One region of the Rhodococcus sp. Eu-32 genome, then DNA from elsewhere that is predicted to be linked to it. Evidence: predicted binding sites of a transcription regulator. Region 1 holds the regulator's gene; the other holds the start of a gene.

Region 1 (8,053 bases):
GGCGAGGCAGCGGCCGATCCGTTGCTCGCGTGTGTGCTCGTGGGTCTGGGCATCACGTCGCTGTCGGCTGCGTCGGCCGCCGTCGCCCACGTCGGAGCGAAGCTGTCGACCGTCACGTTCGACAAGTGCGTCGAAGCAGCCGACGCCGCTCTGCGCGCGGACAGCGCTTCCGCCGCACGCGCGGCGGTTGCTGCAATCCTGAACTGAATGCCCTCTAGGATTCAGTCCTTGTGAGTCGAAACTTCGGATGGACCCTGCACGGCAACGGAAAGACTGTCGCTGCAGGCGCGGTGGTGGCCCCGGACGAACGTCTGTCGTGGCCGCGCACGATCGGTATCGGAATGCAGCACGTCATCGCCATGTTCGGTGCGACGCTGTTGGTTCCGACGGTCACCGGATTCCCGGTGACCACCACCTTGCTCTTCTCCGGAATCGGCACCGCGCTCTTCCTGGTGATCACACGCGGACGCATTCCGAGCTACCTCGGATCGTCGTTCGCGTTCATCGCCCCGCTCAGTGCTGCGCAGGCAGACGGGCCGGCAGCGCAACTCGGCGCCGTCATGTCCGTCGGAATCGTCCTGGCCGCAATCGGTTTCGTCGTCAGGTTCGCGGGCGGACGGGTGATCGAAGCCGTCATGCCGCCGGTCGTCACCGGAGCCGTCGTCGTCTTGATCGGGCTCAACCTGGCTCCGGCCGCGACGTCGTCGTTCGAGGCGCAGCCGCTCGTCGCGGCGGTGACGTTGATCGCGATTCTGCTCGTCACCGTCGTCGGTCCAGGACTTCTCGGTCGGCTCGGCATTCTGGTCGGCGTCGTGATCGGATGGGTCTTCGCGGCCGTTCTCGGCGAGATCGACCAGACCAGGCTCGACGCGATGCGCGACGCGGCCTGGATCGGCGTGCCCGAGTTCCGCGGGCCGACGTTCGAGCTGTCCGTCGTACTCATCGCCCTGCCGGTCGTGATCGTGTTGATCGCGGAGAACGTCGGACACGTCAAGGCCGTGTCGGCCATGACGGGGAAGTCGCTCGACGACCTGGCCGGTGACGCGTTGATCGCCGACGGCCTGGCCACCACCCTGGCCGGCGCGGCAGGTGGGTCGGGGACGACGACGTACGCGGAGAACATCGGCGTCATGGCCGCCACCCGTGTCTACTCGACGGCCGCGTACTGGGTCGCCGCCGCGACCGCCGTGATTCTCGCGTTCTCGCCGAAGTTCGGGGCTCTCGTCTTCACCGTTCCTTCCGGGGTCATCGGCGGTGCGACGCTCGTGCTGTACGGCCTGATCGGTCTCCTCGGTGTACGCATCTGGTTCGACAACAAGGTCGACTTCACCGACCCGGTCAACCTGATGGTCGTGGCCGCGGCGCTCGTCGCAGGCATCGGGGACCTGACGCTGACGGTCGGCTCGGTCGAACTCGGCGGCATTGCATGGGGCTCGGTGGGCATCCTCGTCGGCTATCCGATCGTGCGCAGCCTGGCTCGGGCGCGACAGAACTGACGTACCGCGCGTTCGGTCACCGATGACGCACGAAACGGTCATCGACTGCGAACTCGGTTCGGTCGTAGTGTTCGAACTACGCCAACCGTCGGCGGCGAGGTTCCATGCCGTCCGGCAGTACCGATGAGGAGTGATGAAGTGGAACGCACCCTGTTCGATCCGGAGCACGATCTCTTCCGCGAGTCGTACCGCAAGTTCCTCGAACAACACGTCGCTCCGAATCACGCGACGTGGGAAGAGCAGAACATCGTCGACCGTGACGTGTGGGTCGAAGCCGGAAAGCAAGGCTTTCTCGGTATGGCCGTGCCCGAGGAGTACGGCGGCGGGGGAGTCGAGGACTTCCGGTACAACTCCATCGTCACCGAGGAGACGACCAGGGGTGGCTACAGCGGCATCGGCTTCACACTGCACAACGACGTCGTCGCGCCGTACCTGATCAAGCTCACCAACGAGGAGCAAAAGAAGCGGTGGCTGCCCGGATTCTGTTCGGGCGAACTGATTTCCGCGATCGCGATGACCGAGCCCGGCACCGGCAGCGACCTGCAGGGCATCAAGACCAAAGCCGTTCGTGACGGTGACGAGTGGGTGCTGAACGGGTCGAAGACGTTCATCACCAACGGAATCAACGCCGACATCGTCATCGTCGTCGCGTGCACCGATCCGGACAAGGGCGCGCAGGGCTTCAGCCTGCTCGTCGTCGAACGGGACATGCCCGGCTTCGAACGCGGCCGCAATCTCGACAAGATCGGCATGAAGGCGCAGGACACCGCCGAACTCAGCTTCACCGACGTTCGAGTGCCTGCTGCGAACCTGCTCGGCGAAGAAGGCATGGGCTTCATCTACCTCATGCAGAACCTCCCGCAGGAGCGACTGTCCATCGCCGTCGTCGCTGCCGCCGCCATGGAGTCCGCGCTCGACATGACAATTCAGTACTGCCGCGACCGCAAGGCGTTCGGCAAGTCGATCGGCAAGTTCCAGAACACCCGCTTCGTACTGGCCGAACTGGCCACCGAGACCACGGCGACCCGCATCATGGTCGACAAGTTCATCGAACTGCTCAACGCCGGAACGCTGACGGTGCAGGAAGCTGCGATGGCCAAGTGGTGGACGACCGAGAACCAGGTCAAGCTGATCGATCGGTGCCTGCAGCTGCACGGCGGCTACGGCTACATGAAGGAATACCCGATCGCCAAGGCGTACATGGACTCACGCGTCCAGACGATCTACGGCGGCACCACCGAGATCATGAAGGAGATCATCGGGCGCGGGCTGGACCTGTAGTTCCGCCTTCCCGTCCTTTCTCTTTCCCGGCCGAGGGTGACATTCGGTCACTCCGAGTGACCGGAAGGCCACATTCGCTCCGGCCGGGATGCGGCCCGGACGACAGCACGAAGCCCGCGCTCACCGAGTACGACCTCGGTGGACGCGGGCTTCGTCGTTCGTGGAATCAGAGCTTGCGCATCACGGTGACGACCTTGCCCAGGATTGCGGCGTCGTTGCCCGGAATGGGTTCGAACAATGGGTTGTGCGGCATGAGCCAGATATCGCCCTTCGACCGCTTGAACGTCTTCACGGTGGCCTCGCCGTCGATCATCGCCGCGACGATGTCGCCGTTGTCGGCCACGCTCTGCTGCCGTACGACCACCCAGTCGCCGTCGCAGATCGCGGCGTCGATCATCGACTCGCCGACGACCTTGAGAAGGAACAACGACCCCTGGCCGACGAGTTCGCGGGGCAGCGGAAAGACGTCCTCGACGGCTTCCTCGGCGAGAATCGGGCCACCGGCGGCGATACGTCCGAGGACGGGCACGAACGTGGGTGTCGGCAGCTGATCCTCGGCGGCAGCCGAACCGTCGGCGACGGCGGCTGCGTGATCGGCCTGCACCTCGTCGAGTCCGCGAACATCCACCGCACGGGGACGGTTCGCGTCACGGCGCAGGAATCCCTTGCGTTCGAGCGTCCGCAGCTGATGGGCGACCGACGACGTCGACGTCAGACCGACCGCGTCACCGATCTCACGGATGCTCGGCGGGTACCCGCGCTCGGTGACCGATGCGCGAATGACCTCGAGTACCTTGCGCTGACGCTCCGTGAGCCCCGCGTTGATGTCGGTGCCTTCTCCTTCGAAGGCCTTCGCCGTCGGCACGGCGGCAGGCTTGCCCGCCGAACTCTTGCCGGCAGACCTGGATCCGGCGGACTTCGGTGCCGGTGTAGACCCTGACGAGGTCTCGTCCTTCATACGTGCATCCTCCTGCCGTCTCGGCGTGCGTTGCCGATGCTGGTGTGGCTGTCGCCTGTGGTTCTGTGACGCCATTTCGAGTGGTGCCGGTGTGACGTGTGGTTTCTGACACGAATCTAGCCCGTCGACGCTGTTCGATCAAACATCTGTTCGATCCGTGTCGCATTTTCTACTGACTTTGTCGGACCCGCGTGATAGAACTTCGAACAAGCGTTCATCGAACGCCTGATCGAATGGAACGAAGGCAAGTGTTCGATCATCGTCGACAGCAGTGGAGATCTCGATGAGCATCACGGTTTCAGACCCTCGGGTGGTCCGCCCGGTCGCGCGTCCCTCCCGTCGACGCGCAACGCCCGCGCGACGTCGCTACGTGCACTCGGCCCCGTCGGCACATCAGCCGTCGTCGATGGGTGCGTACGCGGACTCGTGCGTCGAAGAACGCCGTTCCGATCAGTCGATCTCGTGGCAGGCCACCGTGGCAGGCGTCGTGGGTACCGCAGTGGTGATCCTCGCGCTGGTCGGGCTCGCCAACCTCCGCGCGGGGCAGCTCGAACCGGCGTCGCAGCCGCCCAGTCAATCGGTGGAGCACGTCGTACCGTCGGCCACGGGAGAATGATCTCGTCATGTCGCCGGTGGTCGGCTTTCCGTCCCAGACGGGTGATCGAGTTCAGCACGTAGCGCTCCGAGTATTCTCGGAGCCTGCACCTCCCGTGCGTCCTAGGTGTTTCACGGGTCCTCCGCGTTCGACCGGTGATGGCGGGGAGTGCATCGGCTACGACGGAGGCTCCGACATGCATTGCCCGTTCTGCAGGCACCCTGATTCGCGCGTGGTGGATTCCCGCGAGGCGGACGAAGGCCAGGCGATTCGTCGGCGTCGGTCGTGCCCGGAATGCGGTCGTCGGTTCACCACCGTCGAAACAGCGGTCCTCGCGGTCGTGAAGCGCAGCGGCGTCACCGAGCCGTTCAGCCGCGAGAAGGTCGTCAAAGGTGTGCGGCGCGCGTGCCAGGGCCGGGATGTCGACAACGACGCGTTGAACCTCCTGGCTCAGCAGGTGGAGGACGCGGTTCGTGCGTCCGGATCCGCCGAAATTCCCAGCCACGAGGTCGGATTGGCCATTCTCGGCCCACTCCGCGATCTCGACGAAGTAGCCTACTTGCGCTTCGCGTCCGTGTACCGATCCTTCAGCTCGGCCGAGGATTTCGAGAAGGAGATCCTCGAATTGCGCGCGCATCGCGAGGCCGGCGTCAGCGACTGACTGCGTCCATCGCCTTCATGATTCGTTTCTCGGACACCGGATAGGCAGTTCGAATCCCCTGCGCGAACAGGCCGATGCGAAGTTCCTCGATAGACCAGAACACGTCCTGGACGGCCGAACTCCTCTGTCGTGCCTCGGGTAGCGACTTCAGCAGGCGGTCGTACGCGTCGTAGACGCGATCCAGCACATCCATGCCCGCATCGTCACGAGACGCGCTGCTCGGCAACGACTTCAGGCGAGCGGTTGCGCCCTGCAGGTAGCGAGGAATGTCCGCGAGACGAGCGGACCCGAACTCGAAGACGAAGCCGTCGAACACCAGACCGTCGAGTTGCTCACGGACGTCGTCGGCGGCATCGCCCTTCTTCGTGTCCAGGATCGATCGAAGTTCCATCGCGGCAGTCAGAATCGGCCGCACGAGCGCGACGATCCGGGACGTGCGGGCTGCGGTGTCTGCGTTGACCGCCTTCGACAGTGCGGCGAACTTCTCGGGGCTGCGCACCGGACCGCCGTGCGCCATCATCGCTTCGTCGACGGCGGTTCGGCGGCAGTCCTCGAGCAGTGCCTCGACGCTGCCGTACGGGTTCTGTCCGAGCGCGAGACGTTCCTTCGTCGGAATGCCCGCGAGCAACGCTTTGGTGCCCCGGGGCGCGGACTCGAGCAGGAGGGCGCGTGTTCCGTCCCGCATCGACGCGCGCTGCTGAGCGGGTGTGCTCAACACACGCACGGCCACACCACCGTTCTCGGGAACGAGCGCGGGGTAGCCCGTGACGGTCTGCCCGCCGACGGACCGGGTGACGGTGTCCTCCAACGTGCCGAGCGAGGACGACGTCCAGGCCAGTGTCGGTGCGCGTTCGGCCTGTCCGACGGCACTTGCGACCTCGCGATCGACGCGCGGCGACAACGTCTTTCGCAGCCGAACCAGGTCCTTGTCGGAGCCGAGAACGGTGCCGCTCCCGTCGACCGCGACGAAGGTCATGTGCAGATGCGGCGGCAACGACGCCACGTCGAAGTCCGTCGGGTCGATGCGGCACGCGCCGAGGCGGGAAAGCTCCCTCGCGAGGGCCGTGACGACGGGCTCCGACCTGGGCTTCATCGACCTCAATGCCGCAGCGGCGAAATCCGGTGCCGGAACGACGTTGCGACGCAGTGCCTTCGGAAGAAGCTTGATGAGTGTCGCCACCAACTCGGCGCGCATACCGGGGACCAGCCAGTCGAAGCCCACGGGCTGCACCTGCGCGAGGAGCGCGATCGGAATGCGGGCGGTGACGCCGTCCGCCTCCGATCCCGGTTCGAACTGGTACGTGAGTGGGAATTGAATTTCGCCCTGTCGCCACGCATCCGGGTAGTCCCCACCGAGGACCGAGGCCGCGTCGGGGTTGACGACAGTGGCAGCGGTGAAGTCCAGAAGTTCCGGAGCGGCCTTGCGCGCCTTTTTCCACCACGTGTCGAAGTGGCGTGCCGACACCGCCTCTTTTCCGACTCGGGCGTCGTAGAAGTCGAACAGTGCGTCGTCGTCGACGACGATGTCACGCCGTCGAGCTCGGTTCTCGAGTTCTCCGACGTCCTCGAGCAGCGTGCGGTTCTTGTGGAAGAACGGATGCTGTGTCTTCCACTCACCCTGTACGAGAGCATGTCTGATGAACAGTTCGCGCGAGATCTCCGGGTCGATGCGGTGATAGTTCACCGGACGTCCCGTCACGAGCGGGATGCCGTACAGCGTGACACGCTCGTAGGCCATCGCGGTCTGTCGTTTGATGGACCAATGCGGTTCGGAGTACGTCCGCTTCACCAGATGCGGGGCGAGGCGTTCGGCCCATTCGGGTTCGATGCGGGCGGCCATCCGGCCCCACAATCGCCCCGTCTCGACCAATTCGGCTGCCATCACCCAACGCGGCGGTTTCTTGAACAACCCCGATCCGGGGAAGATCGCGAAGTGGGTACCGCGGGCGCCGAGAAACTCACGCTTCTCGCCCTCGCGTAGTCCGATATGCGACAGCAGACCGGACAGCAACGCTTGGTGCAGTGCCACCGGAGTGCTTTCGTTCTCGGGGACGGTCCAGCCGAGTCCGCGCGTGATCTGACGTAGCTGACCGTGCAGGTCTTGCCATTCCCGAATGCGCAGGTAGTGCAGGAACTCGTTACGACACATGCGTCGAAACTGGTTCGACGACAATTCGTTTCGTTGTTCGCGCAGGTACTTCCACAACTCGATGTAGGCGAGGAAGTCGGAGTTCTCGACCGCGAACCGTGCATGCTTCTCGTCGGCAGCCTGTTGATGCTCGGCCGGCCGCTCTCGGACGTCCTGGATCGACAGCGCGGAGACGACGACCAGCGCGTCCGCGAGCGCGCCTGTGGCATTGGCTTCGACGAGCATCCGCGCCATTCGCGGATCGACGGGGAGTTGCGCGAGTTCACGTCCGATCGGGGTGAGCTCCGGTTCGCCGCTCTTCCCGGCCGTGAGCGCTCCCAGCTCTTCGAGAAGTCCGACGCCGTCGCGAATGCTCCGCGGGTCCGGCGGCTCGACGAACGGGAACTGGTCTATCTTTCCGAGGCCGAGGGACGTCATCTGCAGAATCACCGACGCGAGGTTGGTACGCAGGATCTCCGGCTCGGTGAAGTGGGGCCTGGCCTCGAAGTCTTCCTCGGAGTACAGCCGAATGCAGATGCCGTCCGCCACGCGACCGCAACGGCCTGCGCGCTGCCGTGCGGACGCCTGGGAGATCTTCTCGATCGGAAGGCGCTGCACCTTGGTGCGTATCGAGTACCGCGAGATGCGAGCGGTGCCCGGATCCACGACGTAGCGAATGCCGGGCACGGTCAGTGACGTCTCGGCGACGTTGGTGGACAACACGACTCGCCGTCCCGTGTGCGGCGTGAACACCCGGTGCTGCTCGGCCGCGGACAGGCGCGCATACAACGGAACGATCTCGGTGTTGCGTAGTTTCCGGTCCCGCAGTGCATCCGCGGTGTCTCGAATCTCGCGTTCGCCGGACAGGAACACCAGGATGTCGCCGTCGCCCTCGCCGAGCAGCTCGTCGACGGCGTCGCACGTCGCGTCGACG
Region 2 (8,053 bases), on a different contig from region 1:
GGTCGACGAGTGTCGTGGTCCGCTGCGACGCCGCCTCCGCGGACAGCCGCGAACCGTTGATACCCATGATCCACACGAGCTGCAGCGCGACAACTGCGAGAACGCCGAACATCAACCAGCGGCCGAGCCCGTGTCGGAAGCCGAACGACGACGCATCGAACTTCCCCGACCCAGGCCGGCGCGGCGGACGGGGCGTACCCGCGGCGCGCGGAGCCGGACGCTGGCCGCGCGCCCCGTCACGCGGACGTGCGCCACCAGAGGCGTTGTGCGGCAACGGTCGACGACGAGGAGCCCCGGTGGTCGGCCGCGTCATCGGGTCATTCCTGCAGGCTCCACTCCCGCGCATATCCGGGTCATTCCTGCAGGCTCCACTCCCGGGCGCGTCACTGCGGACTACCCGTTGGACTGGCCGACGGGGTACTCATGGGAACCAATTGTTCACCGGAAGCCTCGGACGAGGCGTTATTGGACGTGTTCGGCGTGGCGGCCGACGCCGGAGGAGCCGAGGACGCAGCCCTCGCGGTCGGTTGCGTGCTGGTCGACTGCTGCGAACTGGTCTGCAGCCGAGGCGTGTCGGCGTCGGTAGCCGGTGGATCCAACGGTGCGACGGGCTTGCCCTCGGCCGGAGCGGGCGTACCGATGACCTGAACGCTTCCGTCCGGCGACACGACGAGTCGTGCGGCGTTCGCGGCCGGGACCATGCCCTGTTCGGCCGCCTTCCGAGCGAGTTCGGGTGCGGAATCGGCAAGTTCGACGTCACGCTGCAACGACGCCCGTTCCTGCACGAGTCGTTCGTTGTACGCTTTCGCGTCGCTGAGGTCGTACGAGTCCCCCGCCGACCGCGTGGTCAACAGCAACGTCAGTCCGAGCCCGAGCGTCAACAACCCGATGATCAACGCCACGAACGGGATTCGCGCCGCGATCGACGCGCCGGACCCCCCGACGCGCGCAGCCCCGTGGCTGCTCGGCGCAACCGCGACACCGTGGGTCGATGCGCGCTGCTGTCGACGCTCGTACGCGCGCAGCGCGGCACCGGACCGTGGTGCGCCGTCATCGGACGACCGGGTGCGACGGGTGCGCTTGGTTCCTGCAGAACCCGCGGTGATGGTCATGCCGCTCTCCTCGCAATTCGCTCGGCTGCACGCAGGCGCACGGGCGCCGAACGCGGGTTGTCTTCGATTTCTTCGTCCGAAGCGCGCTCGGCGCCGCGGGTCAGCATCCGGAATTCCGGTCCCATGCCGGGCAATTCGACCGGGAGCCCTTCGGGCGATCTCGATTTGATGCGAGGCGCGAGATGCTTCTTGACGACCCGGTCCTCGAGGGATTGGTACGACATGAACACCACGCGGCCGCCGACCGCCAGCGCGTCGAGCCCGGCAGGTACCGCTTTCTCCAACGAATCGAGCTCTCCGTTCACCTCGACACGGAGAGCCTGAAAAGTTCGCTTCGCGGGATGCCCGCCCGTTCTACGGGTGGCTGCAGGAATGGACTCGTACAGCAGTTCCACGAGCGGTCCGCTGGTCGTGAATGGTGTCGTCTCCCTGCGTCGTACGATCGCGGACGCGATTCGGCCGGCGAATCGTTCCTCGCCGTACGTGCTCAGCACCCTCGCGATCTCGCCGTGGCTGTACGTGTTGAGCACGTCGGCCGCAGTGATGCCCGTCGTCGGATTCATCCGCATGTCCAGCGGTGCGTCCACCGAGTACGCGAACCCACGATCCGCCTCGTCGAGTTGCATCGACGAGACACCGAGGTCGAACAGGATTGCGTGCACGGTGTCGTGCTCGTCCAACCCTGCTTGCTCGAGGGCCATCGCGATTCCGTCGTACGTGGTGTGCACGAATGTCGTCCGCGACGAGAACTCGGACAGGCGTGCCGACGCGAGCTCGAGAGCGTTCGGATCGCGATCGAGTCCGATCAACCGGATGTTGGGGTACGTGCGAAGAAAGTGTTCGGAGTGCCCCCCGAGTCCGAGGGTGGCGTCGATCATCACTCCGCCGCCGTGTTCGTCTGCCGCGATCAGCGCGGGACCGAGCAGCTCGTCTGCTCTACCCAGTCGAACCGGAACGTGCTTCGGTGTCGACGGCTCGGGAGCGCTATCCGGGTCGGGCGAAATGTCCTCGCCTGCCACAATGATTCCTCCCGGTCTTGCTTCTGCTCGCCGCCGGGCGGCGAGCTGGTCGATCGATGGTGTGCTGAATGCCTCGAGGTCCCTGTCCGATAGGGAACCTGGCGTTGGGGAAGAACGTCAGGGTCCTGATCTGCGAAACCTGGCGTCGGGGAAGTACGTCAGGGTTCTGATCGGGCAGAGGCCTCGCGGCACTCGGCGGTGATCGAAGGGAGCTACAAGATCCCTCCGAGCGATTCGTCGAACGCGTCGGAGAAGCTCTGTTCGCTCTCGCTGGAGTACCGAGCCCACGCCTCGTCGTTCCAGATCTCGATGAATTCGATCGATCCGTTCACGACGACGTTTCGACCGAGATTTGCGTACCGACGATGCTCGGCACTGAGCGTGATGCGGCCCTGAGCATCGACCTGCTGCTCGTCGGTGCCTGCGCCCAATTGACGAATATAGGACCGTGCCACGGGGTTCGATCGGGACGCTTCGGTGAGTCGGCGAACACGCTCGGCGAACTCTTCGCGCGTGTAGACGGCGAGGCTGTGATCCTGCCCTTTGCTCACCATCACACCTCCCGAGAGTGCTTCGCGAAACTTTGCCGGCAACGTCAATCGACCCTTCTCGTCGAGCTTGGGCGTGTAGGTACCGAGGAACACTCGACACCTCCCAGCCCGGGCTCTCCGCTGTCCACCACTTTACCCCACTTTGCCCCACCTTCAACCCCACCGAGCGAAGAATTTGTGTGACGCGGCACAAACCTGCAGGTACGACGCGTGGAGGAAGGTGGGGAAAACTCGGATCGCAATCGCAAGGATCACGCGCTGCACCCGTCACCCACTGCCTATTTCCGCAGGTCGATGAAGTCCCGAGTCGCGGCGGATCGGCGAAATCCGTACAGCGTGGGTCGAAGTGGGGAATGTCGGCGACAACGGCGGCGAAGTGGAGGAAAGTGGGGATTCGTCGATTCCGGAGGGCTTGTCCTCGTAGTGGGGCTCGCGACCGGGTTCACACGACGGGCCGGCGCGTTCGCGGCTGTCGACAGGCCGACTGGCTGACACCAGGAACACCGGAGCGGTGCCTCACGTCGTGAGGCACCGCTCCGGTGTTGCGAATTTGCATTTGTACTACTCGACCCGGCCGATCACGGTCCGGGCGTCCCCGCGTCTACTCCTGTTCGAACCGCCGTCTGAAGCGATCTTCCATGCGCGAGGTGAAGCCGCCGCCCTTCCGTCCGGACTTGGGTTTCTGTCCCGAACCACCAGCCCCTGAGGACCGACCGGAACTACCCTCGCCCGATGCACCTTCTTGCGCTGCAGGAGCACCCTTACGGGATCCGCCGAGAAGGAACAGGACGCCCGCACCGAACATGAAGACGAAGCCGACGAGACTGATCACAGGGAATCCACCGGGTTTCACCGGCAGAGCCAACCCCGCGATCAGCAGAACAAGCCCCAGCACGAACAAAGCTGCTGCTTGGAAGCGGCGCTTGCTCGATGCAGTGCGCATACGTCCACTACGGACGTGAGAAGCAAACTTGGGATCCTCGGCGTAGAGAGCGCTCTCGATCTGGTCGAGCATGCGCTGCTCGTGCTCGGAGAGTGGCACGGTACCTCCCCCTGCACAGAAATTGATAGTCATTTCGGGTGTGAAACGACGGGAAGCTGACCTTGGCGGCTACCTGAGTCCAATGATACGAGCAGAATCGACTGCTTACCACCTACTCGCTCGACGAGTTCCTGAAATTGTTGGAAGAACTGCTGTACAGGACACACGCACGCACTTCTCGAGTCCGATTTGCGGTGTTACGCATTACACGCCGAAACACGCTTCACCCGCTCACGCCGTCATCGAGCGACGTGCGCCGTCCGCGCGATCCAGCCGAGTGTCGGCACCGATGAAATCCTCCACGGCGTGCAGAAACCGACCTACCTCGGCATAGAACGCGTCGGCCTCCACGTCATCGATCGAACGCGACAACCCGGCCTGCACGTCCGCCCTGATGGACGAGTAGCCGGAGAAGTACTCGGACCACGCGTCGAACTCGGGTGCGGCCTTGCTCAGCAGAACCCAGGCACTGCGAGAGCGTGCGCGAGAGGTCGACACGGGACTGACCTCGAGGATCGCGGCAGCACCTCGCAGAGCGGCCATGTAGCAGTCGAGGAATCGCTCGGTAGCATCCGCAGCGCCGATGGACCGAGACAGGAATGCGTCGGCTCGACCGAGGAGCACCCTGGCACGCGGCGACACCGGCGGACGTACATCGGCACGGAGAACTTGTGTGGCCATACTCGAACACCTCCTGTTCGATACGCCGTTCGTGATCACATTCCGACACGCCCGGACCATGATGAAAGCTCTAGGGTCGGAACCCGGCGAGTCTCGCTTCCCTCGAGACCCGCCGGATCGCCGACATCGAACACCCGTTCGACATATTCAATATAGCTGTGCCCACCGACAAGTAGTCAAGGAAAGGTTGAGAACAGTCGACACCGACGCGGAAACGACCCCCTACCTGGTGGACCTCTCCCCCCAGGAGATTCGGCAACGCATGCCCGAGGCGCTGTCGATCTACGTCGAGGCCATGGGGTATCCGCGTGGCACGGAGTACCACCGCGCACCTATGTGGAACGAGCACGTACTTCGACCGGGATGGCGTGGGGTTGCAGCCGTGCTTCCGACGCCGGACACACCGATGGTCGCCATCGCGTACGGCTATCGCGGAGCCCGACACCAGTGGTGGCATCAGCAGGTACGCGACGGCCTGCGTAGGTCCGGGTGCAGCGCCGACTACGTCGATTCCGTCCTGTCGGACTACTTCGAACTCACCGAACTGCATGTCAAGCCGAGCGCGCAGGGACACGGGTTGGGCGCCGCCCTCACGCACCGCCTCCTGCACGGGCGCGAAGAACGAACGGTGTTGCTGTCCACACCGGAGGTCGCCCACGAGGCCAACCGCGCGTGGCGGCTGTATCGCAGGCTCGGTTTTCAGGACGTACTGCGCGACTTCACCTTCGCGGGCGATCGACGACCGTTCGCGGTGCTCGGCCGCACGCTGCCGATCGAAGTCTCGGCGGCCCCGTAGCGTGTAAGACGTGATCGACGTCGTCGTCGTCGGTTCGGGACACAACGCCCTGACCGCCGCTTGTTACCTGTCCGAGGCCGGCATGGCCGTCGAAGTGCTCGAACGCGACGTCATAGCCGGGGGTGGTGTGTCCTCCGCCGAGCGCTTCCCGGGACATCGAGTGGACCGCGGCTCGTCCGCGCACATCATGGTCCGTCATACCGGGGTCATCGAGGAGCTGGGCCTGGCGGAACACGGACTGCGCTACGTCGACTGCGATCCGTGGGCGTTCGCTCCCGGAGCCCCCGGCACCGACGAGCCCGCGCTCGTGTTCCACCGCGACCTCGACCGCACCTGCGAATCCATCGCCCGTGCGTGTGGTTCCTCCGACGCGGCCGCATACCGCCGGTTCGTCGACGTCTGGGGACCCCGTAGCGCACGCACGATGCGTGCGTTCTCGGCGCCTCCGACAGGCCCGAATCTCCTCCGCTCCTTCTGGGGACTCGGCGCCCCCGACGGCGGTAGCGCGCTGTCCCGAGAATTTCTGACCACCGGCGATGCACTGCTCGACGAGACGTTCGACAGCGAACGGCTCAAGGCCGCTCTCGCGTGGTTCGGTGCACAGTCGGGTCCGCCGATGTCGGAGCCGGGAACGGCGCCGATGGTCGGGTTCGCAGCATTGATGCACACGCTCCCGCCCGGACGCGCGATCGGCGGCAGTGGCGCCCTCACCGAGGCGCTGATCTCGAAGTTCACCTCTGCGGGAGGCTCGATCGCCCTCGGCGACGCCGTCGTCTCGGTGTCGCGACGGCACAACGAATGGGTGACGACGACGGCGTCGGGCCGCACTCTGCGAAGCCGCATGGTCGTCGCGGGTTGCCACGTCCTCGCCACACTGGATCTCCTCGCCGCAGGCGGCTACGACCGAGGCCGGATCGACGGGTGGCGTCGAGCTGTCCGCGTCGGACCGGGGATCGGCATGGCCGTCCGTCTCGCGACCGACGCACTCCCCCGCTACGCGAGTGCGGAGGACCCGTCGCACGCCACGAGCGGACTCCAACTGCTGGTGCGCGATCGTGCCCACCTGCGTCTCGCGCACGGGGCAGCCTCCGCCGGGGAACTTCCTCCGACTCCCATGGTGCTCGGCATGTCCTTCACCGCACTGGATCCGAGCGTCGCTCCCCCGGGCCAACACCAGGTCTCCCTGTGGTCGCAGTGGCATCCGCACACCCTGTCGGGGAACCGGGCGTGGCGTGGGGACGAGGGCCGCGTCGACGCCCGCGACGTGGCCGAGCGGGAAGGCGACCGAATCGTCGCCGAGATCAGCTCGTACGCACCGGGTTTCGACGAGTCGATTCTCGCGCGCCACGTGCAGTCCCCGGCCGACATCGAGCGTGAACTCGGGATGATCGGCGGCAACATCATGCACGTCGAGATGTCACTGGATCAGATGATGATGTGGCGACCGATACCGCAGTTGTCGTCCCATCGAGTTCCGGACGCACCCGGTCTGTATCTGACGGGGGCATCGACACACCCCGGCGGCGGAGTCTCGGCCGCATCCGGCCGCAGCGCCGCCAGGATCGCCGTGAAGGACGCACGCGAGGGACGACTACGTCGCTGGATAGGTGACAAGGTCCGATGAACCGGCTCGTGTGGGGTCTCGTCGCCGCAGCGATCGCATCTCAGATCACCTACCCTCTCGTCTCGGGCACAGGGCGCGACGTGGTCACCGTGGCGGTCGTGGGGTTCCTCGCGGCCGCGGTGCTGGCGCACGCCGTCGTCACACGGGGGGTCGCCTGGGCGTCGGTGCTGTTCGCGACCACAGCGGGCATCGGAATTCTGGCCGAGATCGTCGGCACCGCAACCGGGTTCCCGTTCGGAAGCTACTTCTACGCGACGGGCAGGCTCGGTCCCGACATCCTGGGTGTTCCGGCCGTCGTCCCGTTGGCCTGGACTGCCGGCTTCTACCCGATCTGGTGCGCGGTGGGCTACGTGCTCGATCGCAGCGGTCTGACCGAGGGACGTCGACGACGTCACCGAGTGGTCGCGACGGCCGTCGGAATGGTCGGCTGGGACCTCTACCTCGACACGCAGATGGTCACCGACGGCCAATGGACCTGGACGTCGGACATGGCGGGTCTGCCGGGAATTCCGTCGATCCCGGTCAGCAACTATCTCGGCTGGTTGGGTACGGCGTTGATCATGGCCGCCGTCATCGACGTCGTCGGCGATCGAATCGCAGTCCGCCGCACGGCCGATTCGCGCATGTCCGACACCGCTCCCCTCGTTCTGTTCGTGTGGACATGGCTCGGTTCGGCGCTGGCCCACTCGGTGTTCCTCGCCGGTGACGAGCTGCGGTTCTCGGCGATCTACGGGTTCTGCGCGATGGGCATCGTCGGCATTCCTTTCCTCGTCGCGTTGCGCCGAGAAGTCGGACGCGCCGCAACGGCAACTCCCTGACGCGGTGACGCGGCCGCGTCTGGCACGATGTCGCTGTGCAGTCGACAACCCGTGAAGGCAGATCCCGTACTCGCCGTCGGCTGTTGTCGGCGCTCGCGCTGGCGTTGTTCGTCGCGCCGCTGCTCACCGGATGCCTCCGCGTACAGGTGTCGATGGGGATCTCCGCCGACGATCGTGTGTCGGGTCAGATCGTCGCGGCGACGGTTCCGGCGTCGGACACCGACACCGGTCCGACGCTCACCGCACCGACGACGCTTCAGGACAAGATCAGGATCGAGGAGTACAGGCAGGACGGGTACGTGGGCACCACGGCCCGGTTCTCGGACTTGTCGTTCGGCGATGTGCAGACGCTGGGTTCGATGAACGATCAGGCCACCGGCAGTTTCCAGATCGCACTGCACCGCAGCGGC

Evidence for each region. The regulator LexA, encoded in region 1, represses DNA repair genes until DNA is damaged. The targets are predictions, from matches to a motif close to CGAACANNTGTTCG.
Region 2: DK926_RS11910 (SAV_6107 family HEPN domain-containing protein) is a predicted target of LexA. The motif match lies at 4,533-4,546, and genes of this name have one in related genera.

What each region holds. Positions count from the first base shown of each region.
Region 1 is NZ_QGNK01000030.1:13,133-21,185, reverse strand. Features, by position in the region: gene ptsP (phosphoenolpyruvate--protein phosphotransferase) at 1-207, shown strand, start outside; gene DK926_RS24510 (solute carrier family 23 protein) at 231-1,496, shown strand; gene DK926_RS24505 (acyl-CoA dehydrogenase family protein) at 1,635-2,777, shown strand; gene lexA (transcriptional repressor LexA) at 2,944-3,735, opposite strand; gene DK926_RS24495 (hypothetical protein) at 4,019-4,351, shown strand; gene nrdR (transcriptional regulator NrdR) at 4,527-4,991, shown strand; gene hrpA (ATP-dependent RNA helicase HrpA) at 4,981-8,053, opposite strand, start outside.
Region 2 is NZ_QGNK01000008.1:86,971-95,023, reverse strand. Features, by position in the region: gene DK926_RS11935 (penicillin-binding protein 2) at 1-313, opposite strand, end outside; gene DK926_RS11930 (hypothetical protein) at 384-1,112, opposite strand; gene rsmH (16S rRNA (cytosine(1402)-N(4))-methyltransferase RsmH) at 1,109-2,116, opposite strand; gene mraZ (division/cell wall cluster transcriptional repressor MraZ) at 2,344-2,775, opposite strand; gene DK926_RS11915 (DUF3040 domain-containing protein) at 3,284-3,724, opposite strand; gene DK926_RS11910 (SAV_6107 family HEPN domain-containing protein) at 3,956-4,405, opposite strand; gene DK926_RS11905 (GNAT family N-acetyltransferase) at 4,593-5,201, shown strand; gene DK926_RS11900 (NAD(P)/FAD-dependent oxidoreductase) at 5,212-6,825, shown strand; gene DK926_RS11895 (carotenoid biosynthesis protein) at 6,822-7,643, shown strand; gene DK926_RS11890 (DUF3153 domain-containing protein) at 7,679-8,053, shown strand, end outside.